DNA from 2 places in the Spiractinospora alimapuensis genome. Region 2 is predicted to be linked to the other one. Evidence: riboswitches for the same ligand, from Rfam matches in the RefSeq annotation. Region 2 holds a riboswitch; the other holds the start of a gene.

Region 1 (15,291 bases), 1.5 Mb from region 2:
GGTCTTTGGTCCCGGCGTGGACCGAAGGCGGCACCGCGGGTAACGTGAGGGCGAGCGAGTCACAGCCTGTCGCCGGGCCCATCACTCCTCCGGACGCGTCCGCGCGTTCGCGTACGCTAGCCCATTGATCGAGCACCGCCGCGTGCGGGAGGAGGACGAGCCGAGAAGATGCCAGGCGTTCACTGCACGCAGTGCGGTCACGCGGTCCCTGATGACGCGCGCTTCTGCTCCAACTGTGGTTCCCGAATCGCTGCGCCCGCCGGCCAACAGGGAAAGCCGGCGCCGCGTAACGAGCGTGCCGGCGAGACCACGTCGACGATCTCCATCGCCGGGATCCAGGCCTTGGACACCGAGGGAGAGTCGGGGGCCGAGGACGCCGAGCCCGACCTCGGCTCGGTGGACGCACTCCCCGCGGGGACGGCGCTGCTGGTGGTGAAGCGCGGCCCCAACGCGGGCAGTCGGTTCCTGCTGGACAGCGACGTGACCACGGCGGGCCGTCATCCCAACAGCGACATCTTCCTCGACGACGTCACCGTCTCACGGCGCCACGTCGAGTTCTACCGACGCGGCGGTTCCTTCGGCGTACGCGACGTGGGCAGCCTGAACGGCACCTACGTCAACCGGGAGCGCATCGACGACGCGGAGCTGGGCGGCGGGGACGAGGTCCAGATCGGCAAGTTCCGACTGGTGCTCCTCACCAACCCACGCCAGGGCTGACGGGCGGCACCCGGAAGGCTTCGTGGCGTCACCAGGTAAGGTTTGGACGGGGGGCGGACCGGACAGCTTGTACGAAGAGGACACAAGCGGACGCGGCCGGCCTACTCGGGCGAACTTCGCGGTCTCCGTGCGCGGTGAGCGGCGGGAAACGTGAGGGTGAGATGACCACGCATCCGGGTGCCCTCCCGAACGCGACGAGTCGTGGGACGGAGCCGCAGTGAAGCACATGGAGGTTGTCGGCGTCCGGGTGGAGATGCCGTCGAATCAGCCCATCGTCCTGCTCAAAGAGTCCGATGGCGAGCGGTACCTACCGATCTGGATCGGCGCTGTGGAGGCCACGGCGATCGCGCTGGCTCAGCAGGGCGTGGTTCCGGCGCGGCCACTGACACACGACCTGTTTCGCGACGTTCTCGAGGCGTTGGACGCCACGCTGAACACGGTCAACATCACCGGGTTGCAGGACGGCATCTACTACGCTGAGCTCGTGTTCTCCAACGGGGTCGAGGTCAGCGCGCGGCCCTCGGACTCCATCGCCCTCGCGTTGCGGATGGGGGCGGCGATCTACGCTCGTGAGGACGTGATCGACGAGGCGGGGGTTCCGATTCCCGACGAGCAGGAGGACGAGGTCGCTCGATTCAAGGAGTTCCTCGACCAGATCAGTCCGGACGATTTCGGGCGTACGACCTAAACCCGTTCGCGGATCTCGCGACGCGCCGCGCGTGTCGTTGACGCTTTACGGCCGACCGGCCTACCTTCATCAAGGAGCAACCTGCGGCGTTGCATCGTTTCTCCCCTATCGGATGCCGCGGGTCGAGGAGCCGGAGGTTCGGCGTGGCGGTAACCAGAGGCAAGCGGCAAGCCGCCGAGCACAGGCCATCAACGTTCCGACGATCCGGGGAACCGGAGCCGTTGTGTGACGAAGAGGACGTGTCGGCACTGTCCACGGACATGGGCTACCGAGGGCCAGCCGCCTGCGCTGCGGCGGAGATCACCTTCCGTCAGCTCGACTACTGGGCGAGGACCCGTCTGGTCGAACCGAGTCTGCGCTCGGGCACCGGCGGCGACGGGCTGCGCCTCTACAGCCTCCGCGACATCCTGATCCTCAAGGTCGTCAAACGACTGCTCGACACGGGCATCTCGCTGCAGCAGATCCGCGCCGCGGTCCACCATCTCCGCAATCGGGGAACCAGTGACCTCGCCCAGATCACCCTCATGAGCGACGGCGTGAGCATCTACGAGTGCTCCACCGCCGAGGAGGTCGCCGACCTGCTGCAACACGGGCAGGGCGTGTTCGGGATCGCGTTGGGCAAGGTGTGGCGGGAACTCGCCGGCAGCGTCGAGGCCATGCCGGGTGAAACCCTCGACGCGCCTGACCCCGCCGGGTTCCCCGCCGACGAACTCGCGCTTCGCCGCCGTCGCAAGACCGGTTGAGATCCCTCCCTCACCGCCCACGCTCCGAATCCCACGGACTCGCACCCGTCCTGTCGCGGTGACGCACCGCGTGTGAATGATCGCTCTGGGTCGTAGGAGTGTTTCGTGTTCCGCGTGAGAGGCGTTGTCCCGACCCGTGAGGGGGTTGGTGGTTGGGTCGCCGCACCCGGCACGAGTTATGATGGGATCACAAGTTAACCGGTGTCGCTATTGGGGTGACACCACAATGTGCCGCTGATACCGCGCGGGAGAGTCCCCACACAAGGGGGCGCCGAAGGGGCAACATCCCCGGAACCTCTCAGGCCACCGGACCGCGTGGTGGAGGCCACTCTGAAGCCACCCGGCGACAGAGGGGGACCCTGCAACGGGGCTGACAACCACCGCGACAGGAGGTCTCCGTGGCCGACAACGAGAACAAGCAGACCGCGAACCCCCGATTCGCCGACCGCCACATCGGGACCACCCCCCAGGAGTGGGACACGATGCTGGCCGCCATCGACCGGTCGGGCGTCGAGGAACTGATGGACGCGGCCGTGCCGCACACGATCCGCACCGACACCCACGCCAGCGGCGTCCTCCCCGCGCCGGCGACCGAGGCCGAGGCGCTCGCCGAGCTGCGCTCCCTCGCCGCCCGCAACCAGGTCCTCACGTCGATGATCGGCCGTGGGTACTACGACACCCTCACCCCGCCGGCCATCCGGAGAAACATCCTGGAGAACCCGTCGTGGTACACCGCCTACACCCCCTACCAGCCCGAGATCTCCCAGGGCCGTCTGGAGGCCCTGCTCAACTTCCAGACACTGGTCAGTGACCTCACGGGGTTGCCCATCGCCGGCGCGTCCCTGCTGGACGAGGCGACGGCCGCCGCCGAGGCGATGACGTTGGCGCGTCGCGCCACCAAGGGCGACCGCGACACCTTCGTCGTGGACGCCGACGTCTTCCCCCAGACCCTGGCCGTGCTGCGGACCCGCGCGGAGCCTCTGGGCATCAGCCTGGTCACCGCGGACCTCTCGCAGGGCCTGCCCGAGGGTGAACCCTTCGGTGTGCTGGTGCAGTACCCGGCCGCCTCGGGTGCGGTCCGCGACCCCCGCCCCGTCATCGAGGCGGCGCACGAACGCGGGGCCCAGGCCGTCGTGGTCGCCGACCCGCTCGCGCTGACCGTGCTGCGCGCCCCGGGGGAGCTCGGAGCCGACATCGCCGTCGGGTCGATGCAGCGTTTCGGGGTCCCCATGAGCTTCGGCGGTCCCCACGCCGGCTACATGGCGGTCCGCGAGGGACTCCAGCGTCAGCTTCCCGGGCGCCTGGTGGGTGTCTCGGTGGACGCCGCCGGGCTTCCCGCCTACCGGCTCGCGCTGCAGACGCGCGAACAGCACATCCGCCGGGAGAAGGCGACCAGCAACATCTGCACCGCTCAGGTCCTGCTCGCGGTGATGGCCGGAACCTACGCGGTGTACCACGGGCCGCGCGGGCTGCGGGCGATCGCCGAGCGGGTGCACGCGCACGCCGAACAGCTCGCGGCGGCGCTGCGCGGCATCGGTGTCGAGGTGCCGCATCCGCACCACTTCGACACGGTGCAGGCGCGGGTTCCCGGGCGCGCCGACGTGGTCGTCGCCGAGGCGCGCGCCGCGGGCGTCAACCTGCTGCGGGTGGACGCCGACACCGTCGGGGTGTCCTGTGACGAGGCCACGACCGGCGAGCACCTCGACACGGTGGTGCGTGCGTTCGGTGGTGCGGGTGCCCACGACGTCGTCCCGGAGGGTGCGTCGATTCCCACCGGTCTGCGTCGGGGTATCGACTACCTCACCCACCCCGTGTTCAACAGCCACCACAGCGAGACGTCGCTGGTGCGCTACCTGCGCCGGCTGGCCGACCGTGACCTGGCCCTGGACCGCACGATGATCCCGCTGGGGTCGTGCACCATGAAGCTGAACGCCGCCGCCGAGATGGAGGCCATCACCTGGCCCGAGTTCGCCGGCCTGCACCCCCTGGCCCCGCTGGACCAGGCCGAGGGGATGCTGCGGGTGATTCGGGACCTGGAGCGCTGGCTCGCTGACGTCACCGGCTACGCGGCGGTGTCACTGCAGCCCAACGCGGGGTCCCAGGGGGAGTTGGCGGGTCTGCTGGCCATCCGCGCCTGGCACCACTCGCGTGGGGATCACCAGCGGGACCTGTGTCTGATCCCCTCCTCCGCGCACGGCACCAACGCCGCGAGCGCCATCATGGCCGGCATGCGGGTCAAGGTGGTCGCCTGTGACGACAACGGCAACGTCGATGTCGAGGCGCTGCGGGCGGAACTGGACGCCAACCGGGACAGCGTCGCCGCGATCATGGTGACCTACCCGTCCACGCACGGCGTGTACGAGGAGTCGATCGCGGAGGTGTGCTCGCTGGTGCACGACGCGGGCGGCCAGGTCTACGTGGACGGCGCGAACCTCAACGCCCTGCTGGGATACGCCAAGCCCGGCGAGTTCGGTGCCGACGTGAGCCATCTGAACCTGCACAAGACGTTCTGCATCCCGCACGGAGGCGGCGGTCCGGGGGTGGGCCCGGTCGCCGTACGGTCCCACCTGGCGGACTTCCTGCCCAACCATCCGGGACAGCCCGACGCGGGGCCGGTCACCGGCGTCGGTCCGGTGTCCGCGGCGCCGTTCGGCTCCGCGGGGATCCTCCCGATCTCCTGGGCCTACGTCCGAATGATGGGCGCGGACGGTCTGCGCGCCGCCACGCAGGGCGCGGTGCTCTCGGCCAACTACGTCGCCAGCCGCCTCGCTCCGCACTACCCGGTGCTCTACACCGGAGCCGAGGGGCTGGTCGCCCACGAGTGCATCATCGACGTGCGCCCCCTCACCAAGAGCACCGGGATCACCGGGGAGGACATCGCCAAGCGGCTCATCGACTACGGGTTCCACGCGCCGACGATGTCGTTCCCCGTGGCCGGCACGTTGATGGTGGAGCCCACCGAGAGCGAGGACCTGGCCGAACTCGACCGGTTCTGCGACGCCATGATCTCCATCCGGGCCGAGATCGAGCGGGTGGCCGCGGGTGAGTTCGACGCGCACGACAACCCGCTGAAGAACGCGCCCCACACCGCCGAGATCGTCGTCGACGACGAGTGGAAGCACGCCTACACCCGTGCCGAGGCGGCCTACCCGCTCGCGTCGCTGCGCCGGGACAAGTACTGGTCGCCGGTGAGTCGGATCGACCAGGCCTACGGCGACCGCAACCTCGTCTGCGCGTGCCCTCCGCCGGAGGCATTCGCGGACTGATCGAGCCGGGAACCGTTAGTCTGGGCCAAATCGAACCCCACCCCCCGGGAAGTGCCCAGACATGACGGCAACGGTAGGAGGTCCCGCACACGGTGCGGGAGAGGAACCCGGCGGCGAGACCGCGGGGGACCTGTGTGACCAGGCGCGGGACCTGGCCAACGGCGGACACCTCAAGCGTGCCGCGCGACTGTACGAGAAGGCCGCGCGCCACGACGGGGGCGCCGGCCAGGCCCGCGCGCTGTTCGGGCTGGCGGTCGTCCGCTTCGACCTCGGCGACGTCGAGGGGGCGCGCGAGGCGGACACGCGGGCGATCGAGACCGGACACCGGGAGTACGCCCCCCGGGCCGCCCATCACCTGGCGCTGTGCCGTGAGGAGACGGAGGACCCCGAGGGGGCCCGGGTCGCCTGGCGCACCGTGCTGGAGCTCGGCAACGAGCGTTACCTGGCGGCGGCGCACCACGGCCTCGCCCGATTGGCGGAGTCCGAGGGTGACCTCGCCGAGGCCGCCCGCCACTGGGAGGGGGTCGAACGCCACGCCGACGCCGACCCCGACACCGCCGTCACCGCGGCGGCCGACCACGGGCGCCGCCTGTTGGCCCGAGGCGACACCGAGGGCGCGGCCCGCCAGGTGAAACGGGGACGGGCCCAGGAGACGCAGGGGCGAGACGCCTCCCTGGGACTGGTGAGCGCCGCGGTGCACCTCGAACGTGCCATCGTCGAGCTCGGCGGCGTGCTCGACGACGAGGAGCGCGACCCCGAGGCGACCCGCCTGCAGGCCCCCGAGGATCGCGCCGCCATCGTGGAGCTCCTGGCCCGACTACTCGCGCTGCGCGGCGACCCCGGCGCCGCCCGTGAGGTGTGGACCCGCGGCGTCGAACACCGTGACGTGGAGCTGGCCGCCGGAGTCCAGGATCGGCTGCGGCGCGGGTTCCTCACCCCGGAGCTGGCCGCACCCGACGACGGGACGGAGCCGGACGCGGCCGCGGAGCCCTGGTGGGACGGGTACGTGGCCGCCGCGGTGGCCGACGACAGCCTGCCCCTGCTCACCGGGGAACTGTTCCTCGCGCTGACGCAGATGCACGCCCACCTGGGCTCGGTACACGCCGCGGGCAGTGCCACGCCGGTGGACGCGCTGTGGGCCGCGGTCCTGTCGGGCCTACGGGTCCCCAGCGACTACGCCTGGGGCGCCTCGTTGCACGCGGACTTCGCCGACCGGCTGAGTCAGGCCTCCGGCGGCCATGCCGTCCTCCCGGAGAACTGGCCGGACGAGCCGTGACGCCGTGGCGCCACGACCCGCCCGGCACCGATCCCGCGCGGTCCGGGTGTGCGTGCGTCCGGTGTTCACACCACGGACGTGGGCGCGGGGACGGGGCGACCAGCTCATCGCCCCCGAGTGGCGAGCTGGTCGGGTCGGGAGGAGTTCGCGAACCGTTGGGCGGTGCCGGTCCTAGACAGGAACCGGACGGTGCGGGGCGATGATCTCGCCGTCCGGGAGGAGTTCGCCGGTGTCGTCGAACAGGAGAACACCGTTACAGAGCAGACTCCATCCTTGCTCCGGGTGCTCTGCGATCACGCGGGCCGCTTCACGGTCAGGGTCCTGCGCGGTCGGGCAAAGTGGGATGTGCCCGCACATTGGTGTGCCTTTCTGGTACGCACCGCGATTCCCGGTGCATTGTGTATCGCAACAACACGGTAGCGCTGTGTGTCGCCAAACACCGGGATTCCGCATATGGGCTCGCCCAAACACCCGAAAAACCATCAGGGCGGGCCATGGAAGTGGCCCAGCGATGGCCCGTTCGGACGGTGCGCGGCCCCCCGGTGCGCGTTGCCACCGCAGAGGTGTCCCGCGTCGCTAGATTGGGGCCATGCAGAAGGTGGAACTGGAGACCGACGGTGGTCCGGCGCGCGCGTGGATCGGCGAACCGGACGGAGCGCCACGGTTCCTGCTGGTGACGACGCACGGCGCGGCCGGGGGAGTGGACTCGCCGGACCTGACGAGCCTGCGGGACGCGGCCGTGGCCGCCGGCGGCGTGGTCGCGGCCGTGGAACAGGTCTACCGGGTCGCGGGCCGTCGCACCCCGGGTGGTGCTACCGCGCGTCAGGACGCGCTGTGGCTGCAGACGGTGCGGCAACTGGCGGACCGATACCCGGCCCAGCCGTTGCTGCTCGCGGGGCGCAGCAACGGGGCCCGGGTCGCCTGCCGCACCGCCCGGGAGCTCAACGCCCGCGCGGTGGTGGCACTCGCCTTCCCCCTGCACCCACCGGGCAAGCCCGAACGGTCCCGCGCCGCGGAGCTCCGTGGCTGCCCGGTTCCGGTGCTGGTCGTCAACGGTGACCGCGACCCCTTCGGGGTGCCGGACGCCGCGGACGCCGATACCCTCATCGTTCGCCCGGGGGAGCGGCACGATCTGGCGAAGGACCCGGCGGGGATCGCCGCGATCGCCGTGCACTGGGTGAAGGAACGGCTGTCACTGGGCTGACGGGGTCAGGCGGGGGCGGCGGTGTGCGCCGGGCGTACGCCCGTGTGGCCGAGAATCAGCGCGTCGAGGCCGGCCAGGAACCGGCTGTCGAAATCGGTGGCGGCGTCGCCCGCGCGCTGGAACAGGCGCTCCAGGGTCTCCGGTTCGGCGGCCCCGTGCGGTGACTCCGAACGCACCTGGGTCAGGGCGGCGCCGAACACGTAGGACTCCAACGCCGCGGCCGCGTCGGCGACGGCCGGTCCACTCAGCCCGGCCTCACGGAAGGCCGCGACGTGGTCCTCCCTGGAACGCAGAGCCGCGGGCGTATCGGGACGTCGATGGATCAACAGCGGTAGCGCCCCGGCGTGGCGCAGGAGTCGCGCTCGGTACTCGTGGGCCCAGCGCCCGATCCGAGCGTCCCAGGGCGGTGGCGGCTCCTCCGCCGGCTCCTCCACCAACTCCTCTTCGTCGTCGTCGACCTCCGCCGGCCGGCGGGGAGTGGCGTCGGTGACGTACTCGACGATGGCGTCGAAAAGCTGTTCCTTGCCCAGGGGGAAGTGGTGGTAGACCGCCATGGCCTCGACCTCGAGTGCGTCCCCGAGACGCCGCATGGTCAGGCGTCGCAGCCCCTGCCCGTCGATGATGCGCAGTGCCTCCTCGACGATTCGTTGTCTGCTGAGGCCCGCGCTGTTTCTGCTCATGGGTCACAGTCTATTCTTACTTTGTAAAGGTAGTGGTTATCGAAATGCCGGCACCCTGGAATTCACGCCAACGTCCGGGCGCGGCGGATTCCTCGATTTCCCGCCACCGCGCCGTTGCCCCGGGGACCTCACCAAGACCGCCGCGCCGACGAAAGGGATCGCGGCCAGCCGCTCAGCCGACCCCGCGCCCAGAACCGCGACCGCCTCGAGGGCCAGCCGGTCGCGCTCCTCGTCCTCGTAGAGCGTCGGGCCCGGGACGTGGGCGGTGGCCACCAACGCCGGCGTCGGGATCTCGGCGCCGGCGGCGACAACCTGGGCGGTGGAGGGCCGGGTCGTCCGCCAGGTCGGGATGGACGAGCGTGACCGAGACCGTGTGTCCGCCCGGGGAGCGGCCGAGGAACCCCTGTCCCTACCGCCGCTGCCGAGCCGAGCGTGGAGCCGGCAGGGGCCGACTCTCTCTCGCGTCGTCGCGCGGGGGACCCTTTCGCCCTCGGGCATGGCGCACCCGAACCGTCCGTTCCCGGTCCGGGGCGTCCGTCGTCCTCGCTGCCAACGGGGGTGGGGCGATGTCGCCGCTCGGCCACCGTTGTTCGGGGACCGCCGGGGTCGTGGCGACCGCACGTCCCAGTATCAGGTCAACAGCATTCCGCTTCGATGACGCGTTCCGCTGCCCAGCGACCGTTGTACGCCGCGGCGTCGGTCCACGGAAACCCGAGATGGTCGCCGGCCAATAGCACCGAGGGTGCCACGGGGAGGGACCGGCGGTACTGGCGCACGGCGGAGGGATGTCCCACCGGGACGGTGGGCATGGCGGCGTCCCAGCGGACCACGCGGCCGTCGCGTACGCGGGAGCGCACCTCCGGCAGCAGCGGAGCCAGGGCGTCGACGGCCGCGGCGTGGATGTCGGTGTCGGACGCCGTCGCGAGACGCCGGGCGGCCCCCGGGCGGAACATGGCCGTGAGGACCTCGCCTCGGGTGGAGACGTCGGCCCGGGAGTGGACGGCGACGGCCGCGAGCGGTGTGGGCGCCGGCGGGTTCACGAGGACCCCGTAGGCGCCCCCCAGTTCGTCCTCGGCCAGGGGAGAGGCGAGGGCCAGACCCACGAGGAGGCCGGGGCTGTAGGGGACGGCCAGGACGGCGGCCTCCGGGGGCGTGGGACGGTGGAGCATCCGTCGGGTGGCCGGGCCGGGAGTGGCCAGCACGACGGTGCGGGCCGTGCGTTCTCCCCGGTTGGTGGACAGTGTGACCGGGCGGCCGGGGAGGTCGGGCCGTCGGACGTCGTGGACTCGGACGTCGTACTCGACCGTGAGTGGTGCGGCGAGGGCCCGGGGGAGTTGTCCAAGACCGCCGCGCAGCGTGTGGGGCGAGGCGCCGCGCGCCGAGAACGCCGCGAGGGGTCCCAGGAGCGCTGCGCTGTTCTCCGCCAGGGACTGGAAGTACAGACCGTGCACCGTGGGGGAGAGCAGCCGACCACTGAGCCCGGGACCGAACGCGGCCTCGGCCCAGGATCGGGCGCTGTGGCTGCCAAGGTCCGCCCACGCGCCCGCGTCATGGGTCGGTCGGGTGGCGAGAGAGCGCGCGGTGTGCCATCCGCGGGCGGCGGGCGGAAGGTCGCGCATCCGCAGCAGTCCGCTCGACAGCAGGGATGTCGGGCGGTTCAGGTCGAACGCCCAGGCGTGTCGCCGGGAGAGGATCAGGGACCGTCCCGACACCGGTGACGTCTGGCCGGTGAGTCCGATGTCGGACAGGAGCCCGGGGAGGATCTCGTATCCGGTGGAGAGGAACTGGGCTCCCAGCTCCATCAGGCCGTCCCCGAGTGGGCGGGTCGCGATCCTGCCGCCGGGCGCCATCTCGGCCTCCAGGACGCGCGTAGGGACTCCGGCCGCGGTGAGCCGGTGCGCGGCGGACAGGCCCGCGATGCCGGCGCCCACCACGATGACGAGGTCTGCGTCGCGGCGGCCCATGGAGCCCATCCTGCCTCGTGCGGGGGATGGCGTCGACCCGGAGGTCCACCCGGGGGCGGGCGCGGAGGGGATCCGGCCTGTCCGTGCCCTGGCCGGGTGGCACCGCTCGCGCACACCGGCGAACGCCCCCGTGGCAGGGGTTCTAGGATGGAGGGACATACTCGTTTGAACCGAGAGGGGTCAGAGTGCTGGGACGCGGCAAGGTGAGTGCCGACACTCGACGGCTCTACAGCCAGGACAAGGAACTGGCGGCACGACTGCCGGAGCTGTTGGATCGGGCCAGGACGGCGGAGCGCGACGCCCGTGACGGTGATGTCGACCTGGTCGAGGAGCGGCGCCGGGGTCAGGAGCTCGACACCGCGCTGACCGAGGCGATGCGTGCGGCCTACGCGGCCGAACGTGTCGCGGTGGGTCCCCGTGGCTACGAGGACCGTATCTACCGTCGTCGGCACCTGGCGAAGCCGGACGTGAAGGAGCTGACGCAGACAGCCGAACGTCTGCTGACCGTCCGGGAGGCACACCGGTTGCACGGGATCGCCCGTGTTCCCCGCCAGATGGCGGGTCAGGGAGCAGAGTAGACATGGCCGAGCTGGCGGGTGTCGTCGCCATCGACGCGACCTCCAAGGTTCCGCCCTATGAGCAGGTCCGATCGGCCGTGGCCGCCGCCGCGGCCGACGGGCGGCTCGCGGTCGGGTCGAAGCTTCCCACCGTGCGGGGACTGGCCCAGGATCTGTCGATCGCGGCGAACACGGTGGCTCGCGCCTACCGCGAGCTGGAACAGGCCGGAGTCGTGGAGACACGGGGCCGCTTCGGAACGTTCATCGCCGCCGCCGGTGACCAGCAGCGTGCCGAGGCACGGGCCGCCGCCCAGCGCTACGCCGAGGTGATCTCCGGGCTCGGATTGGCCGAGGGCGAGGCGTTGGAGATCGTGCGCGCGGCGCTGCGGGCGTGAGGCCCGCCCGGCGGCGCGCCGGCGTGAACAGGGTGATCGGGGCAAATGTCCAGGTGTGGACACTACCCCGCACTCCTGCTGGGAACCTGCCTGGGTTACTCTGACTGGCGATCTTTGATTTCGATCGCAGGAGGAACCGTGGGGAAACGCGGAGGTGGGTCCCGGGGCGGAGGCTCCCGTGGGCGCTCCAGCGGGTCACGGGGAGGCCGTTCCGGCGGCAGTTTTGGTAGCCGTGGTGGCGGCCGCGGCATTCGTGGAAGTGGCTCCCGTGGGTTCGGGGGCAAGCGCACGGGTGGCGGCGGCCGGAAGGTGTCGAGCAGTGGCAGCGGTGGCATCGGCAAGGCGTCGTGGGGCGGTGGCTCGTCCGGGCCGCGTTCCTACCGCCCGAGGTCGCCGTTCCGGCGTCGCCACTACGGCTCTGGTTACGGCTACGGCTACGACGGATACGGACACCACCACGGGTACGGGCACGACCCCTACGGCCATGGCTACGGATACGGGTACCGTCCCCGCCGATCGTCCCCACTGGTCCTTCTCGGCTGCGGCCTGGTCGGTGTGGTGGTCGTCCTGTTCATGGCCCTCTTCATGTTCCTGCTCTAGTTCCGCCACGGGTGTGCCCGAGGCCGCTGGTTGAGGCGGATCGTTACGGAGTGGCGAGGGAACTGTGGGCAAGCGTGGCGGTGGGGGATCCCGAGGCGGGCGTTCCCGGGGACGTGCCAGCGGGTCGCGCGGTAAGGGTCGCTCTGGCGGCGGCCTGCGCCGCGGCGGCGGCCTGCGAGGCATCGGTGGGCGTGGATCCTCGGCCAAGAGCCGTAGCGGTGGCGCGAAGGCGTCGGGAGGCGGAGGCCCCCGCAAGGCGTCGGGGAGCCGTGGCGGCGGGCTGCGTGGATCGGCGCGTGGCCTGTATCGACGGGTGTCCGCGCGCCGGCGGGCCGATCGGTCACAGCGGGACCCACGGGCGCGACGCCGCTCCGGTCCGGTTCGTGGCCATGACGACTACGGTCCCGACCACTACGGTCCCCGATCCCACCTGGGGTGGGGTTCGCGCCCGCTCGTCCTGGTGCTGGTTCTGGTTGGTGTCGTCGGCGCCCTGCTGACGCTCCTGGTCGTGGTGTTGCCCTGAGGAAGCCCCTCAGGATCGGTGGAGTCGCGGCTCCCACACCAGGGCGACGTTCACGATCACGATTCCCAGCCACGTGAACAACAGTCCGAGGCCGCCGGCGGTGCCCGCGGCGATGGCGCTGAGTGGCACGGCGAAGATGAGTGACGCGATCGCCACCGACGTGCGGGCCTCCACCCGTGCCTCGGATCCTCGGGCGTGCGCCTCCGCCCGGTCCTCGACCTCCGTTCGCACGCGTTCCTCAACTATGCGGTCGAGCCGTTCGGACAGGGCCGCGGCTACCTGGTCGTCGTACTCGGGACCGAGGTCACGTCCTGCCGCCAGTGAGGCGGTGACCTCGTCCCGGGGAAGGCGAGGCTGTCCCATACCTCCACTATGCGCGCCCAGCGCCTCCCTGGCCAGTGTCACCGGGACACGATTGACGGATGGGACAGGTGGGGCGGAAGAGGCGCGTTCGACACCGCTGGGCGGGACGCCGTAGGCCCTCGTGACCGTGCCTCGGAGCGGATGTCACGAACGAGACGTTCCCCGCTCCACGTGGACGGCTCGATCGTGATTTGGAGGAGGGCCGCACGTTTTCGCTGCTCACCTCGCCTGGAGTGCGGAAGAGTCTCCGGGGTGGCTTCAACGACACCCCGACGTCATGAACCACGACGAGGATGATTCCCCGTCACCGCCCCGCTGGCGGGAACCGTTGGGACCGGGACATCGGGGGCCTCGACGGTCCCCTCAGCGGGTGTCCTCCTGGGAGCGACCAACATCGACCTGGTGGCGGTCTGCCACCGCTCGTCGCTCGCTTGCTCGCCGCGGCGTTGTCCCTCGCGTGGTCGCTGACCCAGATCGCCAGCTCCCGACGCGTCGGCGTCGCACAGTGCCCCGGCTGTGGGTCTTGAAACCCGTTCAGCTGGTCCCCGGCCTGCTGCTGTACGGGGTCATGCAAACGGAGAGCCCGGCGGGATGGTCGGTGCTGGCGTGGTTCCGGTACTGTTCCTGGCGGGAGCGGAAAGCGGCGTCGCTCATCCACACCTGTCCGTGGCGGCGATGAGCAGCACGGCGGGCGGCGGCCGGCGTCGCCACCGCCATGGCGACGGCGTTCGGGACCTCACTGGCCGGTGAGCACGGAGGTTCGACGTGAGGAACCCCCACCCCGAGGGCGTCGCGCGGAGCCGGGTCAGCCGCGTCGGGTGCGGGTGGAGACGATGAAGACGACGTTGAGCACGATGATGCCCAGCCACACCGCCGCCACCGTGGCGGAGCCCTGCTCGGGGGCGATTACCACGGGGACCAGTGTCAGCGGCACGGCCGCGACGATGGAGACGAGCATCAGGGCGAGCCGCATCCCGGCCTGGTGCTTGTCGAGCCCCGTCGACGGTCTCTTGCCCTTGGGTGCCTGCTTGACCTCGGCGAGGCGTTTGGCCACCCGGGCGTCGATCACCTGCTCCAGACGCCCGGCGAGGGCTTCGGCCACCGCGTCGTCGTATTCCGTGCCGAGCTCCCGGCTGGTGGCGACGGCGGCGGCGACATCGCCGCGGGAGAGTTTCTCCGCAGTACCCATGTGTCAAGTATGCACGGCGGTTTCGGTGCGTCCCACCCTGACGGTGGGAACTCAGGGTTAGTTCAGGGTCGACCGTGTGGGCGCCGAAAAGCGGTGTGGCCCGGGGAACCCAGAGGTTCCTCGGGCCACACATCAGGTGACGCTAGCTGGCGAAGTCCAGCAGGTGCTGGGCACGGCTGGGGTGCCGCAGCTTCGACAGGGACTGCTTCTCCAACTGGCGGATGCGTTCCCGGGTCAGACCCAGGTGCTTGCCGATCTCGTCGAGCGTACGGGGACGGCCGTCCATGAGTCCGAACCGCAGCGACATGATGGTCGCCTCGCGCGGCTCGAGATCGTCCAGGGCGTGCCGGAGCTGGTCGGCCATGATCTGGCGGTCGACCACCTCCGAGGCCTCCGAGGCGTCGATGTCCTCGATCAGGTCACCGATGCGGGTCTCGCCGTCCTCACCGATGGTGGAGTCGAGGCTGATCGGCTGCCGGGTGATGCGCAGCAGCTCCTCGATCTGGGCCGGGGTGCGGTCGAGCTCGTGGGCGAGCTCCTCGGGCGTTGGCTCCCGCCCCAGTTGCTGGTGCATGTCGCGCTCGAGCCGGCTGACCTTGCTCAGCAGCTCCAGTACGTGCACCGGCAGGCGGATGGTGCGGGCGGAGTCGGCGAATCCGCGCTGGATCGCCTGGCGGATCCACCACATGGCGTAGGTGGAGAACTTGTAGCCCTTGGCGTAGTCGAACTTCTCCACGGCGCGGATGAGTCCGAGGTTGCCCTCCTGCACCACGTCGAGCAGGGACATGCCGCGGTCGCTGTACTTCTTGGCGACCGAGACCACCAGACGCAGGTTGGCCTCCAGCATGTGGGCCTTGGCGTCCCGCCCGTCCTGGGCGATCGAGGACAGCTCCTCGCGTTCGGTGTCGCTGAGCGCCGGTGGGGCGGACGGTCCTTCGACCAGCCCCAGACGGTACTCGGCGTAGAGGCCCGCCTCGATGCGCTTGGCGAGCTCCACCTCGTCGGCGGCGGTCAGCAACTGACGTCGACCGATGGCCTTGAGATAGGTGTGGACGGAGTCGCCCATCGCCGGCGACTGGTCGTCGAGATCGGCCTCGGGCGCCTCCACCTCGGTCGAGGTGGTCGA
Region 2 (15,291 bases):
CCGCGTCCACACTGCGCATCCACGGATACCTGACCGATCACGTCGCCCGCCGGTTCGACCCCGAGTGGTTCGCCGACCGGGACCTCGTGCTGGCGATGGACGCCGACAACCAGGCCGATCTCGTCCGCGTGGCGCCGGCGGGCGACCGTGACCGGATCCGTCTGTTCCTGTCCTTCGCCGCCGACGGCGGCCCGCACGCCGAGGTCCCCGACCCCTACTACGGCGGGGACGACGGCTTCACGACCGTCCTCAACATGATCGAAGGCGCGAGCAAGGGGCTGGTGAGCGAGATCGCCCAGACCCTGCGTCGGCGATGACCGTCGCCGCGCGGATCTCCGACGTCATCGGACTCCCCGTGCGGGAGGCCCGGGCCCTGGGGCGCAGCCACGACTGGTCGCTCTACCGCCTCGACCTGGCGGACGCGGGGCACGGGTTCGCCAAGGTCGCCGACGTGCCACACGTGGGCCTGTTCGACGCCGAGGCGCGCGGCTTGCGCTGGCTGGGTGCCGCGCGGGCGGCGCCGGTCCCGGACGTCCTCGGGTGGTCGGCGGAGCTTCTCGCGCTGAGGTGGGTGCCCGACACTCCCGCCAGCGCGTCGCGGCACGCCGGTTCGGGGCACGGCTCGCGAGGATGCACGACGCCGGCGCCGAGTCCTTCGGCGCGGACTGGTCGGGGTACATCGGTCCACTGCCACTCGACAACACGCCCTCGACCGACTGGTCGGAGTTCTACGCCCGACGGCGCCTGCTCCCCTACCTGCGACGGGCCAGTGACGTCGGCGCGCTGCGACCCGCCGACGTGGCCTTGGTGGAACGGGTGATTGAACGGTTGCCGGAGCTTGCCGGCCCGAGTGAGCCTCCGGCACGGATCCACGGCGATCTGTGGAGCGGCAACGTGCTCTGGCAACCAGACACCGCCACCGTCATCGACCCTGCCGCACACGGTGGACACCGCGAGACCGACCTGGCGATGCTCGCCCTGTTCGGTCTCCCGCACCTGGAGGAGGTCCTCGCCGCCTACCAGGAGGAAACCCCGCTCGCCGACGGGTGGCGTCAGCGGGTGCCCCTGCACCAGCTCCATCCTCTCCTCGTCCACGCCGCCCTGTTCGGCTCGGGCTACCGTGCCGCCACCCGGGACGCCGCCAAGGCCGCGCTACGCGGGTGAGAGTCCGGCCATCTCCACCGCACACTCAGGAATCCCCCGGCCTGACACGGAGTTTTCGCCAAAGAGGGACACCGGGAACCGAGGATGGGGTGGTCACGATGACCGATCAGAGCACCACCGCTGGGGAGCCGCGCGACGCGGACCGATGGAACGCCATGTACGAGTCGCGGAGGAAGGTGTTCAGCGGCGAACCCAACGGGGTTCTCGTCGCCGAGGTCACCGACCTCCCGCCGGGCCAGGCGCTGGACGTGGGCTGCGGTGAGGGCGCGGACGCGCTGTGGCTGGCACGCCGCGGCTGGCTGGTGACCGCGGTGGACATCTCGCAGGTCGCCCTGAAACGTGCGGCGGCCGCCGGTTCCGACCTCGCGGAACGCATCGCGTGGGCCCACGCGGACCTCGCCGTCGTCCCCCCGCCCGTCGCCGCGTTCGACCTCGTGTCGGTCCAGTACTTCCCGATCCCGCGTGACCCCGCCCACACGCCCCTGCCCGGCCTGCTGGCCGCGGTCGCCACCGGCGGGACCCTGCTGGTCGTCAGCCACGACTTCGCCGACCTCCCCCCGGACCGCGACCTCGACCCACGGGACTACTACCAGCCCGCCGACATCGCCGACCTGCTGACCGACGACTGGACCATCCAGGTCAACGAGACACGTCCCCGCCCCGGCACACCACCGGAAGGCACCCACCACACGAGGGACACAGTGTTGCGCGCGCGACGCGCGCGGTGAGATGGGCGAGCCCAATGGGTGCTACGTCGCCCGGTAGGGGTCCGGCCGGGGGTGGGAGGGGGCTCGTGCCCCCGGCCGGGGTTTGTGGGGGTTAGGTGGTGGTGAGTTTGGCGGTGATGGTGTGGTGGTTGGCGAATTTGAGGGCGCGCCACCAGTCGCTGTGCGCTTCGACGAGCCACAACCCTTGGCCGGATTCGGGGAGCCCGTCCGCGTTTCCGCGTGGTCGTTTGTAGGGCGGGTAGGGGGCTCCGTTGTCGGTGACACTCAGGTAGAGGGTCGAGTCCTGGAACTCGGTGTGCACGGTGTAGGTGCCACCCGGTTTCCCGCTACGGGAATGCTTGACCGCGTTCGTCGCGAATTCGGAGGCGATCAGGACCGCGCGATCGGCAGTGTCTTGGTTGACTCCGTGGAGTGCGCATTGTTCGCTCACCCACGCGCGGGCGAGTGCGACGGTTTCCGGAACGCCGTCCAGGGTCTTCTCGGGGGTTGTTGGGGTGATCGGCCTCATCACACGCCACCACCCACAACACGCATAGGGCCGGTCGCGAGCACCGACGACACCGTCGACGGATGCGTCAACGCCACCCCGCAGGACCGGCAGCAGGTCCACGCCACCGACTCGAACACGTAGCGCCGGATCCGCGCGGGACCACGACGCCGAAACCACACACGGCCGTTAAGGTCAGACACGTCCATCTGGCTACCTCCAGTTGGGCCACGCCCGGATAGAAGTCCTCTATCGCGGGGGTCTCTTACTGGAACGGGTCCACTTTCGCGCGTGCCTCAAAGATTCGCTACATACTTCAAGGTCGCGAATGAGATTGGGGTTATCCCACTTGAATGAGGTTGCTTGTGCTTAAATGGGGCATGGATCATCTACAGAAGGAGATCAACGTACGGTTAGGCCGTGAGATCAGTCGACTGCGGCGCTATTCCCGATACACACAGTCCAGACTGGCGGCCGAGGTAGGGGTGAGCCAGACGCATATCGGGAACATCGAACGCGGGGAACGAACACCCGATGTCCGTCTCGTGGCGGACATCGACAGTGCGCTGAACGCCAAGGGCCGCCTGGACAAGCTGTGGGCGACACTGTCTGGTGATGGCGAACCCGTGTGGCTGGACGACCTTGCACAGATCGAGCGCGAGGCCGTCTCTGTCATGGAATGTCACAACGCGTTGTTCCCCGCCTTACTGCAAACCGAGGCATATGCCGAGGTAGTGACCCAATGCACCTCACCCTGGGCAACTGGGGAGGAGATTCGGTCGACGGTTCAGGGCCGTATGAAACGAGCGACGTGGTTCGCGGAATCGACGACCCCTAGCTACCGTGTCGTCCTGGATCACTCGGTGATCACGCGCACCGTGGGGAAAGCCGCAACGTCTGCCAACCAGCTAGCGCACGTCATTGCACTAATCGAACGACGCCGGATCTCTGCCCAGCTCGTCGCCCAGGGGTGCCACCCCGGACTCGGGGGGCCATTCGCGCTGATAGCATCACCGACGGCGCCAGATGTCGTATATGTCGAGTCTGCGGATGCGGGGCGCATGGTCGACGATCCGGTTCGCGTACAGCAATTCAGGCTGCTCTTCAGCGATATCCAAGCGGTCGCCCTCTCCCCAGAGGAGTCGCTGCAGCGCATGCGTGACGAGTTGGAGAAAGTGACCCATGATTGACGACACCTGGCAAAAGTCTTCCTACAGCGGGAACGTCCGCCAGAGTTGTGTCGAGGTTCGGCTCGCCCAAGGCATTTCCGTCAATCTCCGCGACACCCAGCACCGCCACCTCGGCCACCTCACTCTCCCCACCACCGAGTGGCAGGCCTTCCTCTATGCCGTGCGCCAGGACGAGCTTGGCTAGGTGCGAGGATCAGAACCACGCTGGCGGCGCGCTACCGAAGCTGTCGCTGACGGCCCGAACCCGCTAGATCTGGTGATCGTGTACTCGCGTTGAACCGTCGTGACGTGTCGGCCACGTTCCCGGAGCAGGACGAGCGTCGGGTTCCTGGCGGCGCGTGGTCGTTCAGAGTGACGGCTTGGTCGGCTCCGCGTCGGGTGATTCGCCCAGGAGGCGACGCAGGGACTCCACTCGCGAAGAGGAGACCGAGCCGGCCGTGCGGGCGGCGTCGAGGGCGCACTCGTCGGCGGTGGACAGGTGGGTGCAGCCGGGGCGGCAGTCCTCCAGGACCGGAGTGAGGTCGGGGAACGCCGCGACGATGTCGGCGGGGTCGACGTGGGCGAGGCCGAAACTGCGGACACCGGGGGTGTCGATGATCCAGCCGTCGTCGATGGGGAGCGCCACCGCCGAGGTGGAGGTGTGACGACCACGGCCGGTGACGGGGTTGACGCCGCCCACGGCGCGTTCCGCCTCCGGAACCAGCAGGTTGACCAGCGTGGACTTGCCGACGCCGGAGGAGCCGACCAGCACGCTCGTCCGGTCCCGCAGGTGTCGCCGCAGCTCCTCCACACCCGACACCGCGCCGTGCACGCTGGTCACCACCTGGTCGAGGCCGAGCCCGGCGTAGGGGGCCAGCACCTCGGTGGGTTCGGCGAGATCGGCCTTGGTCAGGCAGAGGAGCGGGGTGACACCGGCCTCGTACGCGGCGACCAGGCATCGGTCGATCAGGCGGGGCTGTGGATCGGGGTCCGCGAGGGCCATCACGATCACGAGCTGGTCGGCGTTGGCCACGATGACCCGCTCGACGGGGTCGGTGTCATCGGCGCTGCGGCGAAGCACGGAGGTCCGTTCCTCCACCCGCACCACTCGGGCGAGGGTGTCGGGCGCGCCGGAGACGTCGCCCACCAAGGCCACGGAGTCGCCGACGACGATGCTGCCACGCCCGAGTTCCCGGGCCTTCATCGCCACGACGGGGCGACCGTCGACCAGGCACCGGTAGCGGCCACGGTCCACCGCGGTCACGAAGGCCGGGGTGGCGTTCTCGTGCTTGGGGCGGCGGCGTGTTCGGGGTCGGGAGCCGCCACGTGCCCGGACACGGACGTCCTCCTCGTCCAGGTTCCGGGAGCGCGACCTCAAGAGACGACCCCACCCCACAGCCCCGGAAAGTCGGGCAGGGTTTTGCCCGTGGTCGCAATGTTCTCCACCCGCACGTCGGGCACGCGTAGGCCGATCACCGCGCCCGCCGTGGCCATCCGGTGGTCGTCGTAGGAGTGGAAGACCCCGCCGCGCAGGGCACGGGGCTCGATCACGAGGCCGTCGTCGAGTTCCCGCACGTCGCCGCCGAGGGCGTTGATCTCGTTGGCGAGGGCGGCGATCCGGTCGGTCTCGTGCCGACGAAGGTGGGCCACCCCGGTGATCCGCGACGGTGTGGTGGCCAGGGCGGCGACGGCGGCGATGGTGGGGGTCAGCTCCCCCACGGCGCGCAGGTCGACCTCGATACCGCGGACCTCCTGCCCGCCCCGCAGGGTCAGGCCCGACGCGTCCCGCTCGACGCTGCCTCCCATCTGGGTGAACAGTTCCCGCAGCGCGTCCCCGGGCTGTGTCGTCGTCTGGGGCCAGTCGGCGATCGTGACGCGGCCCCCCGTCACCAGCGCGGCGGCGAGGAAGGGGGCGGCGTTGGAGAGGTCCGGCTCCACCGTGATGTCGCCCGCGTCGATGGGACCGGGCGCGACCCGCCAGATGTCGGGGGTCGCGTCGTCCACGTCCACCCCGGCGGCGCGCAGCATGGCCGCCGTCATCTCCAGGTGCGGCTGGGAGGGCACGGGCGGACCCTGGTGGTGGATCTCGACCCCGCGCGAGAATCTGGGGGCACTGAGCATGAGGGCGGAGATGAACTGTGAGGACGCTGAGGCGTCGACGGCGGCGGGGCCGCCGGGAATGCTGCCCGTGCCGCGGACGACCGCGGGGATCGCCCCCCGCCCGTCGTCGTCGATGGCGGCGCCCAGCGTGCGTAGGGCGGCGAAGAGCTCGCCAACGGGCCGCTCGCGAGCCCGCGGGTCGCCGTCGAAGGTGACGTCCCCGGACGCCAGCGCGGCCACCGGGGGAACGAAGCGCATGACGGTGCCGGCGTTTCCGACGTCCACGAGCGCGGGACCGCGCAGTTCCCGGGGTGTCACCCACCAGTCGCCGTCGGACTCCGTGATGACGATGCCCAGGGCCCGCAGCGCCGCCGCCATGAGATCGGTGTCGCGGCTGCGCAGCGGCCGGCGCACCGTCGCGGGACGCTCCGAGAGCGCGGCGAGGATCAGGGCCCGGTTCGTCATCGACTTGGATCCGGGCAGCCGCACGGTGGCGTCCACCGGGCCCGTCGCCGTCGGCGACGGCCACAGGTGCTCGGGGTGGGTCTGATCCGGCTGCGTGGGCGCGAAATCGGGCATGGTCACAGGCTAGCCGGTTCCTGGTGGCGGGTCCGGCCACCCGACCGGTGCGGCGACGCCCGTCTGGTTCCGCCGCCCACCGAGATGTCCCCGCGCTTCGGTCACCGGGAGGATCTACGCTGGGGCGATATGTGTGGACGTTATGCGCAGTCCCGGGACACCCACGAGCTGCAACTGCAGTTCGACTTCACGCGACCGTCCCCGGACGAGCTCCGCAACCCGCGGGCCTGGCCGCCGCTGGAGGAAGTGGCGGCGGACTACAACATCGCTCCCGGCTCACAGGTGTACGCGGTGCTGGGACAGCCGGCCAACCGCCCCGAGGGCACGGACCCGCACCAGCGGTCGCTGTGCACCCTGCGCTGGGGACTGGTGCCGTCCTGGGCCAAGGAGCCCAACGTCGGCTACAAGATGATCAACGCGCGTGGGGAGACCGTCGCCGAGAAGCCGGCCTACCGCCGCGCCTTCGCCCGTCGGCGCTGCCTGATCCCCGCCGACGCCTACTACGAATGGCAGTTGGTCGCCAAGGGCGACGCCGACCGCGCCGAGTCGGGAACCTCGCCCGCCACCGACCCCGGGCACACCAAACGCAAGGCGCGTTCCCGTAAACGCCCCTTCGCGGTGCGCTACCAGGACGGGTCCCCGCTCGCCTTCGCCGGCATCTTCGAACGCTGGCGGGACCCCACCCGCGACGAACACGACCCGGCCGCGTGGCTGTGGTCCTGCTCCATCATCACCACCGAGGCGGCTCCGGCCCTGGCCGACATCCACGAGCGCATGCCGGTCGTCCTCCCGCCCACGGACTGGGACACCTGGCTCGACCCGGCGACGGACCCGGCGCGCCTGCGAGAGCTCCTGACCCACACGCCCACCGACGAGTTGGAGATCTTCGAGGTGGGCACCGCGGTCAACAGCGTCCGTAACAACGGTCCAGAACTCTTGAACCCCGCGGAGCAGGAGGGACCCTCCGACACACTCTGGTAACACAAAGCGTTACTCCTCGGCAAGAAATGGTTACGATAAGCCGTATACGGCTGTTGTTCCCTGAGGAGCGCAGATGACGGCAACACATCACCGTGCGGGGTCCGTCGTGGCGGTGAGGGTCCCCGGGCCCTCACGCCGAGGGCTCTGGCTGCGGGGTGTCGCGGTGGCCGGCTTCGCCGCGATCACCGTCGCCGCCGTCATCGAGGTGATCGCCGCGCTGTTGGGAACCGCCTCTCTGGCCACTCTCGTCCGCGCCACGTCGACGGTGGATCTGACCGACATCACCGTCCCGATCGCGTCGCTGCTGGTCTCGGCGGCCGGCATCGCTCTCATAGTGTGGTCACTCGTGCGCGGCAACGGCTGTGACCAGGGCAACGGCCCCTGACTGTCCCATTTGGGCCATGACCGAGTATCCCGTGGGCTACAATTGGTAACAGCGAGGGATCATGCTCCGCGTGGTTCCTCAGCCCACGGTCTCGCGCCGGTGGAGGTCTCTGGGGGGAGCCTCCACCGGCGCGGTTATTTTCCCTGCCGGTTCTCCCGCACCCTGGCTCCGCTTCCCAGCGTCGAGCCGCGCGGACCGGCCGATCCCTCGACTGACACACTGAGCGCATGACCGACGAGCCTCCGGTGATGACGCCCGCCGCGTTCGACGCCCAGTTCCGCGCACAGCACTCCAGCTCCCTGCTGCCCCACCTGTGGTCCCGTGCCTGGGGCGAGCAGTACCCCTCGGAGGTCGCTCCCAACAGCGGCTGCCCCTGGCGGCTCCTGGGGCTGATGGTGTCCCGCCTGCGCCCTGCCCCCGGTTCCACGGTCGTGGATCTCGGCTGCGGCCTCGGCGGACCGGGGCTGTGGCTTGCCCGCGCCACGGGGACGCGACTGGTGGGAGTGGACTGGTCGTCGGCCGCGGTGGAGATCGCGAGTGACCGCGCCCCCTCGTGGCTTCCCGACGGTCGGGCCACGTTCCACACCGGCACCTTCGACGACACCGGGGTGGAGGACGCCGCCGCGGACGCGGTGATCAGTGTGGACGCGTTGGCGCTCGCCCCGGATCCCCTGTCCGCCCTGACCGAGGCGCGACGGATCCTGCGCCCCGGGGGGCGACTGCTCTTCACCGCCGCCGAACCACTGGCCGACCTCGCAGCCAACGACACCACGATGTGGTCCGATCCCCTCCGTGAGGTGGGGCTGGTCCCCGGGCCGTACCACGAGCTCCCCGACGAACGGGAGTCGTGGCGCCGCTTCTACGCCCTCGTCCGCGAGCACGAGGCCGCGCTCACAACGGAGATGGGATCCCAGGCCACAGGCACCCTCCTCGCTGAGGCCACCATGCTCGAGCCCCACCTCGACGACCTCACCTGGGGGGCCGTCGAGGCCACCGCCCCCACGGCCTGACCACTTCCCCGCCCCAGCCCACACGGGCCGTCAGGCCAGGCGGGACAGCTCCTCCTCTATCGCCGCGCGCACCCCGTCGTACCGCGCGGCGAGCGCGTATCGCTGATCCCTCCACCGCGCGGCGGGGTACAGCCACACCGGTCGGGACACGAGCTCGGCCGGCTCCCAGTCGAACCGTGGCCACACGTGCGCGTGGAGGAACGGGTCGGTGTTTCCGAGGATCTCCAGGTTCACCCGGCGAAACGCGGGGTCACGACGGGCGCTGGCCCGCTCCACGGCCTCTCCCAACGCGTCCAGGTCGGACAGGAACTCGCTACGCCGTGTTCGGGGCAGCTCGGACAACCGTGTCACCGCGGGATCGTCCACCAGGAGCACCGAGTATCCCGGCAGGAACTGGACGTCGCCGATCGCCGCGAATCCCGCCGTCATCCTCCGCAGCACCGTGGGGTTACGTCCCTCGAGCGCGCTGCCGATTCGGTCGCTCCGCCAGTGCTCGTCCATGGCGCGCATGATCCCATCCCGCGGCGAAGCCGCATCGGCGAGGCGGGCACCGATCCCAGCGCCCCTGAACGGATGAGTTGAGCAGAATCGGAGAAGCCGGAGCCGGTTGACCTCGATTAACGTGGCTCGTGTCCACATCGACAGCGGGAGGATGAGTGCCATGAACGCCGTTCCAGGGTCAGGCGACGCCGAGAGCGGGGCGACGGGAGCGGGGTTCTCCTCCGCCGAGCGCGCGGCGATGAAGGAACGCGCCGCCGAGTTGAAGGCGGAGAAACGACGGGGGCGAGCGGAGGAGAAGGCCGCCGCGGAGGAACAGGCGGTGCATGAGCGGATCGCGGAGATGCCGGAGTCCGATCGTGCCCTCGCCGAGCGGGTGCACAACCTGGTGACGACGGCCGCATCGGAGCTGCGGCCCAAGTTGTGGTACGGGCAGCCCGCCTACGCGCGCGACGGGAAGGTCGTGTGCTTCTTCCGCAGCGGGCAGATGGACAAGTCACGCTATTCAGTATTCGGCTTCAACGAGGAGGCGAACCTCGACGACTCAAGCGGCCTGTGGCCCACTTCTTTCGCCCTGACCACGATGACCGACGACGCCGCGGCCACCATCCGCGACCTCGTCCAACGGGCGGTTGCCTGAGCGGTCAGTTCACCAGCGCGGCCAGCGTGGCCGGGACGTCGCCAAGATTGTCCAGGACGACCGGGGCGCCGGCCGCGGAGAGTTGGTCGGCGGTGAAGACGCCGGTGGCCACGGCGACGATCCGGGCGCCGCCCTCCTTGGCCGCGCGGATGTCGTTGGGGCTGTCCCCGACCAGAACGGTGGAGTCGGCGTCGAACCGGATGCCGGTGGTGGCGTGGGCGCGCCGCTGGGCGAGGGGCACCAGGTCGGGGCGTTCCTCGCGGTCGTCACCGTAGGCCCCGGACTCGAGGTCCAGGTACTGGTCCAGCCGTGCCAGCTCCATCTTGACTCGGGCGTTGGCCTTGGAGTTCCCGGTCAGCAGCGAGGACACCATGTCCGGGTGGTCCGCGGTCCGCCGTAGCACCTCGGGGACGCCGGGCAGGAGGATCGTCTCGGGGGTGATCTCCTTGGCCCGCTCGGCGAACTCCTTGACCAGGAGGTCACGGAACTGGGGGAACCAGTCACCGGGGTCACGCATGCCGTTGGCGTGCAGGGTCTCGGTGAACCACTTCCACTCGGTGCGGCCCGGGCCCTGGGTGCGCTCGAAGTCGCTCAGGCCGGTGAACTCGCGGAAGGCCGCCGCGAATGCGGCGTATCCCGTCCCGTCGGAGTCGATCAGGGTCCGGTCGATGTCCCACAAGATGAGTCGAGTTCCCACGCCTGCCCTTTCCCCGTGCCGGCACCGACCACCCACGCTATCGAACGGCCGGCGGGCCTCCGCCGGGGAGGTGCGCCCGAGGGTCGGGGGTCACCCGGCCGCGAGGGCCGGGTCACCCCCGCTCTCAGGAGCCGATCCCCGGGTACAGGGGGTGCTTGCGCGCCAGCGCGGTGACCCGAGCGCTGAGAGCCTCAGCGTCGAAGTCCGGCCGGAGCGCGGCGGCGATGACGTCGGCCACCTCGGTGAAGTCCTCCTCGGAGAATCCACGGGTCGCCAGCGCCGGGGTCCCGATCCGTAGTCCGGAGGTCACCATCGGCGGACGCGGGTCCCCGGGGACCGCGTTGCGGTTGACGGTGATCCCGATCTCGTGCAGCCGGTCCTCGGCCTGACGCCCGTCCAGCTCCGACTCACGCAGGTCCACCAGCACCAGGTGGACATCCGTGCCTCCGGTGAGGACGCGGACACCGACCTCGGAGGCGTCGGACTGCGACAGCCGCTCGGCGAGGATTCGGGCACCCGCCAGCGTGCGGCGCTGCCGGTCCTTGAACTCCTCGGATCCGGCGATCTTCAGCGCCACGGCCTTACCGGCGATGGCGTGTTCCAGCGGCCCGCCCTGGAGCCCCGGGAACACGGCCGAGTTGAGCTTCTTTCCGTACTCCTCCTTGGCCAGGATCAGTCCAGCACGCGGACCACCCAGGGTCTTGTGCGTCGTCGTGGTGACGACATCCGCGTGCGGGACCGGGTTGGGGTGCAGTCCCGCGGCCACCAGGCCCGCGAAGTGGGCCATGTCAACCAGCAGCAGCGCGCCCACCTCGTCGGCGATCGCCCGGAAGCGGGCGAAGTCGAGTTGACGCGGATAGGCCGACCACCCAGCGACGATCATGCGCGGCTGGTGTTCCTTCGCCAGCTTCGCGACCTCGTCGTAGTCCACCAGCCCCGTGGACTCGTCCACGTGGTAGGCGACGGCGTTGAGGATCTTCCCGGAGTAGTTCAGCCGCATCCCGTGCGTGAGATGGCCGCCATGGGCCAGGTCCAGACCAAGAATGGTGTCGCCGGCGTTGAGCAGTGCGAAGTAGACGGCCGTGTTGGCCTGCGCGCCCGCGTGCGGCTGCACGTTGGCGTACTCGGCGCCGAACAGTTCCTTGGCCCGGTCGATCGCGAGCTGTTCGATCACATCGACATGCTCGCAGCCGCCGTAGTAACGCTTCCCGGGGTAGCCTTCCGCGTATTTGTTGGTGAGCACTGACCCTTGTGCCTCTAGAACCGCCTGCGGAGCGAAGTTCTCCGAAGCGATCATCTCCAGGGTGTCACGCTGGCGCCGAAGCTCCGCGTCCACCGCGGTCGCTACCTCAGGGTCGACCTGCGCGAGCGGCTGGTTGAGGAGGCTGGACATGCGCTTAACTCTCTCCTTCGATGAGGCTTGTGTACTGCTCCGGGGTCATCAGGTCCTCGGGGTCCTGGGCCAGTTCGACCTTGAACAGCCACCCCTGACCGTAGGGGTCACTCCCCACGGTCTCCGGATCGTCCTCGACGGATTGGTTGACCTCAACCACCTCCCCGTCGACCGGCGAATAGATGTCGCTGACGGATTTGGTGGACTCGACTTCGCCACACGTCTCTCCGGCAGTGACGGAGGAGCCCACCTCGGGCGCCTCCACATAGACAATCTCGCCCAGGGCTTCGGCCGCGTACGCGGTGATCCCCACGGTGGCGACTCCGTCGGTCACGGATACCCACTCGTGCTCGCTCGTGTAGCCCAGCTCGGCAGGAACGCTCAACTCCGTACTCCTTGATTCCAACAGACGACGCCCTCAGCGTTGACGCCTGTAGAACGGCAGCTCGACCGCGTCGGCGGGCTCCGGTCTGCCACGAACGTCCACAGCCAGCTCGCCGCCGGCGTCGATTTCGGTGTCCAGATATGCCATCGCAATGGGGCGCCCTACCGTCGGCGAGGGCGCCCCGCTGGTGATCGTGCCGACTCGGGCACCTTCGTGCAACACGGCGTACCCCTGACGGGGCACTCTCCGTCCGCGTCCGACCAAACCCACCAGACGGCTGCGTGGGCCGGCCTCCGCGCGCGCCCGCAGCGCGGAGCGCCCCACGAAATCCGCGGGTTTCTCCAGGTTTACCACCCGCCCAAGCCCAGCTTCGTACGGAGTGACGTCACGGGAGAGCTCATGCCCGTACAGGGGCATGCCGGCCTCCAGGCGCAGCGTGTCCCGAGCGGAGAGTCCGGCCGGGAGAAGCCCGTGGTCGCGGCCCGCGTCGGTCAGCGCTTCCCACAGCGCGGGCGCCCGTTCGGGCTCTCGGAGGAAAAGTTCGAACCCGTCCTCTCCGGTGTATCCGGTCCGCGCGAGGAGGACGTCGTGTCCGGCGACCGTAGCGGTGTAGCCGGCGAAGTACTTGATCTCGTCGAGCGGGGTGTCGGTGAGGCCGGCGAGGATGGTCACGGCGTTGGGGCCCTGCACCGCGAGCAGGGCGTAGTCGGCGGAGTCGTCGATGACCTGGGCGTCGAAGCCGGAGGCCCGCTCCAGCAGCGCGTCCACGACCACGTCGGTGTTGGCCGCGTTGGCGACGACGAGGTACTCGTCCTCACCGAGCCGGTAGGTGATCAGGTCGTCGAGGACGCCGCCCTCGGCGTCGGTGATCATTGAGTAGCGGGCGCGGCCGGGACGCAGCGTGGACATCGCGCCGACGAGCGCGTAGTCCAGGGCGTCGCCCGCCTGCCGCCCCGTGACCCGGATCTCGCCCATGTGCGAAAGGTCGAACAGGCCCGCCTGGTGACGCACGGCGAGGTGTTCCTCGCTCTCGCGGGCGTAGCGAACCGGCATCTGCCAGCCGGCGAAGTCGACGAGGGTGGCTCCGAGGTTCTGGTGCACCTCGTAGAGAGGTGTGCGGCGGGGTTCTTTCACTGGCACTCCCGAGGGGATGGACGACTTCTAGACACGACGCCTCAACCCTCCCCCTCTGTCATCGGTGCCTGAGAGCTTCACCGCGTGTCCCTTTCTCGGGTGGTGCTGGCGCGGCTTGCACCTTCGGCGAGAGACCAGAGCCCCTGCTTTCCAGAGTTGGCTCACCCACACGGTCCTGAACGCCTGAGAGGTTCTTCGGGGAGGAATTGCTCCTTCGGCGGTCCCCGCTGGCGGCGAGGACTCTCTCCCGTGCGGGTTCGACAGCCCACGCCAGCTTAGCAGTGGCGGTTCTCGCGGGCCGGCGGCACCCCGACACGGGCGCCGCCCGACCGCCGACTCTCGCTAGTTGGACCGGCGCTTGCGCACCGCCTCGGCGAGCCGCTCAAGCACGGTGACGGTCGTGTCCCATCCCATGCAGGCGTCGGTGATGCTCTGGCCGTAGGTGAGCGTCGCGGGGTCGCCGAGCCGCTGCGCGCCGGGGACGATGAAGCTCTCCAGCATCACCCCGACGATCCCGCGCTGGCCGGCGGCGACCTGGTCGGCGATCGCCTCGGCAACCAGCGGCTGGCGCTCGTGGTCCTTGCCGCTGTTGGCGTGGCTGGCGTCGATCATCAGGCGTTCGGGGAGCCCCGCCGAGCGCACGGTGGCCAGCGCCGCCGCGACGCCGGCCGCGTCGTAGTTGGGGCCGGTGCGTCCACCGCGGAGGATCACGTGGCAGTCGGGGTTACCGGCGGTGGTGACCACCGACCCGGCGCCGGCCGGGTCCACCCCGAAGAAGGTGTGCGGCTCGGCCGAGGCACGGCAGGCGTCCACCGCGACCTGGGCGTCGCCGTCGGTGCCGTTCTTGAAGCCCACCGGCATGCTGAGGCCGCTGGCGAGCTGACGGTGCACCTGGCTCTCGGTGGTGCGGGCACCGATGGCGCCCCAGGCGAGGGCCTCGGCGATGTACTGCGGGGTGATCGGGTCGAGGAACTCGGTGCCGCTGGGGACACCCAGCGAACCGATGTTCAGCAGGAGTTCGCGGGCGGCGCGCAGGCCCCGGTGGACCTCGAAGCTCCCGTCCAGCCCGGGATCGTTGATGAGCCCCTTCCACCCGACCGTGGTGCGGGGCTTCTCGAAGTAGACCCGCATCACGATGCGCAGGTCGCCGCTCAGCCGGGGCATCACCTCGGCCAGCCGCGTCGCGTAGTCGATGGCCTGGGCCGGGTCGTGCACCGAGCACGGGCCCACGACGACGAGTAGACGGTCGTCCTCGTGGTTGAGGATGCGCGTGACCTCCGCCCGGGCGTCCTCGCAGACCGCGCTCTGTTCCGGCCCCATCGGCTGCTCGGTGGCCAGGTCCGCGGGGGCGATCAGCGGTTCGTAGCTGACAACCCGCCTGTCGTTGGTCCGTGCCATTCCCGTTACTCCTCCTCAACGCCGGTAGCGGATCCAGCGTAGCCGGCGGGCCGAGGTCACACGCTGCGGATCGGGAGATCGCGGGCCACCCAGACCGCCCCCGCGTGTCGTCCGGCGCGCCGGGGAGGATTCGGCTCGGCCGCAAAGGCGGCCCAGCCGCGCGAAACGACCCACGGGCGCGAACTACCGCGCGGCCGCCAACGCCTCGGCCCAGGAGGTCGCCTGGTGTAGCAACGGCCGGTACCGCATCACCTTCGGGGTGCTCCGCAGCCCGAAGACGCCGACGAGTTGGTCGCCACGCCCGATGAAGGCGACGAACTTGCGTTCCTCGGGCGAACCGTGCACGAACTCGACCGTTTCGGCGGGCGCCGCCTGGCCCAGGAGCTGGATCTTCATGCCGTACTGGTCGGAGAAGAAGTACGGGACCGGGGTGTAGGCGGTGCGCTCCCCCACCTCGGCGAGGAGGTTGTGGGCGACGACCGCTCCCTGTTCGGCGGCGTTGGTCCAGTGCTCCAACCGAAGGCGACCACCGAACAGGGGGTG

What was found. Region 2 has a riboswitch for glycine ahead of gcvT (glycine cleavage system aminomethyltransferase GcvT). Riboswitches for the same ligand answer to the same signal wherever they lie in the genome.
Region 1: it holds a riboswitch for glycine, as region 2 does, so the genes downstream of both, gcvP (aminomethyl-transferring glycine dehydrogenase) here and gcvT (glycine cleavage system aminomethyltransferase GcvT) in region 2, are expected to answer to the same signal.

The regions. Positions count from the first base shown of each region.
Region 1 is NZ_CP072467.1:823,756-839,046, reverse strand. It holds gene J4H86_RS03950 (FHA domain-containing protein) at 169-717, shown strand; gene J4H86_RS03945 (bifunctional nuclease family protein) at 935-1,405, shown strand; gene J4H86_RS03940 (MerR family transcriptional regulator) at 1,549-2,148, shown strand; glycine riboswitch at 2,384-2,472, shown strand; gene gcvP (aminomethyl-transferring glycine dehydrogenase) at 2,547-5,414, shown strand; gene J4H86_RS03930 (tetratricopeptide repeat protein) at 5,476-6,690, shown strand; gene J4H86_RS03925 (DUF5999 family protein) at 6,862-7,047, opposite strand; gene J4H86_RS03920 (alpha/beta hydrolase family protein) at 7,280-7,894, shown strand; gene J4H86_RS03915 (TetR/AcrR family transcriptional regulator) at 7,900-8,574, opposite strand; gene J4H86_RS03910 (protoporphyrinogen/coproporphyrinogen oxidase) at 9,210-10,538, opposite strand; gene J4H86_RS03905 (hypothetical protein) at 10,742-11,116, shown strand; gene J4H86_RS03900 (GntR family transcriptional regulator) at 11,119-11,490, shown strand; gene J4H86_RS03895 (hypothetical protein) at 11,800-12,090, shown strand; gene J4H86_RS03890 (hypothetical protein) at 12,155-12,613, shown strand; gene J4H86_RS03885 (hypothetical protein) at 12,623-12,976, opposite strand; gene J4H86_RS03880 (hypothetical protein) at 13,782-14,165, opposite strand; gene J4H86_RS03875 (RNA polymerase sigma factor) at 14,308-15,291, opposite strand, start outside.
Region 2 is NZ_CP072467.1:2,371,704-2,386,994, forward strand. It holds gene J4H86_RS10775 (low molecular weight protein-tyrosine-phosphatase) at 1-317, shown strand, start outside; gene J4H86_RS10780 (fructosamine kinase family protein) at 568-1,164, shown strand; gene J4H86_RS10785 (class I SAM-dependent methyltransferase) at 1,263-1,892, shown strand; gene J4H86_RS10790 (ATP-binding protein) at 1,984-2,400, opposite strand; gene J4H86_RS10795 (helix-turn-helix domain-containing protein) at 2,760-3,569, shown strand; gene J4H86_RS10800 (DUF397 domain-containing protein) at 3,562-3,753, shown strand; gene rsgA (ribosome small subunit-dependent GTPase A) at 3,916-4,926, opposite strand; gene aroA (3-phosphoshikimate 1-carboxyvinyltransferase) at 4,923-6,227, opposite strand; gene J4H86_RS10815 (SOS response-associated peptidase) at 6,357-7,208, shown strand; gene J4H86_RS10820 (hypothetical protein) at 7,282-7,593, shown strand; gene J4H86_RS10825 (class I SAM-dependent methyltransferase) at 7,821-8,603, shown strand; gene J4H86_RS10830 (diadenosine tetraphosphate hydrolase) at 8,634-9,104, opposite strand; gene J4H86_RS10835 (iron chaperone) at 9,265-9,741, shown strand; gene J4H86_RS10840 (HAD family hydrolase) at 9,746-10,438, opposite strand; gene J4H86_RS10845 (serine hydroxymethyltransferase) at 10,563-11,831, opposite strand; gene gcvH (glycine cleavage system protein GcvH) at 11,836-12,216, opposite strand; gene gcvT (glycine cleavage system aminomethyltransferase GcvT) at 12,250-13,356, opposite strand; glycine riboswitch at 13,396-13,510, opposite strand; glycine riboswitch at 13,511-13,610, opposite strand; gene J4H86_RS10860 (3-deoxy-7-phosphoheptulonate synthase) at 13,693-14,748, opposite strand; gene J4H86_RS10865 (NAD(P)/FAD-dependent oxidoreductase) at 14,932-15,291, opposite strand, start outside.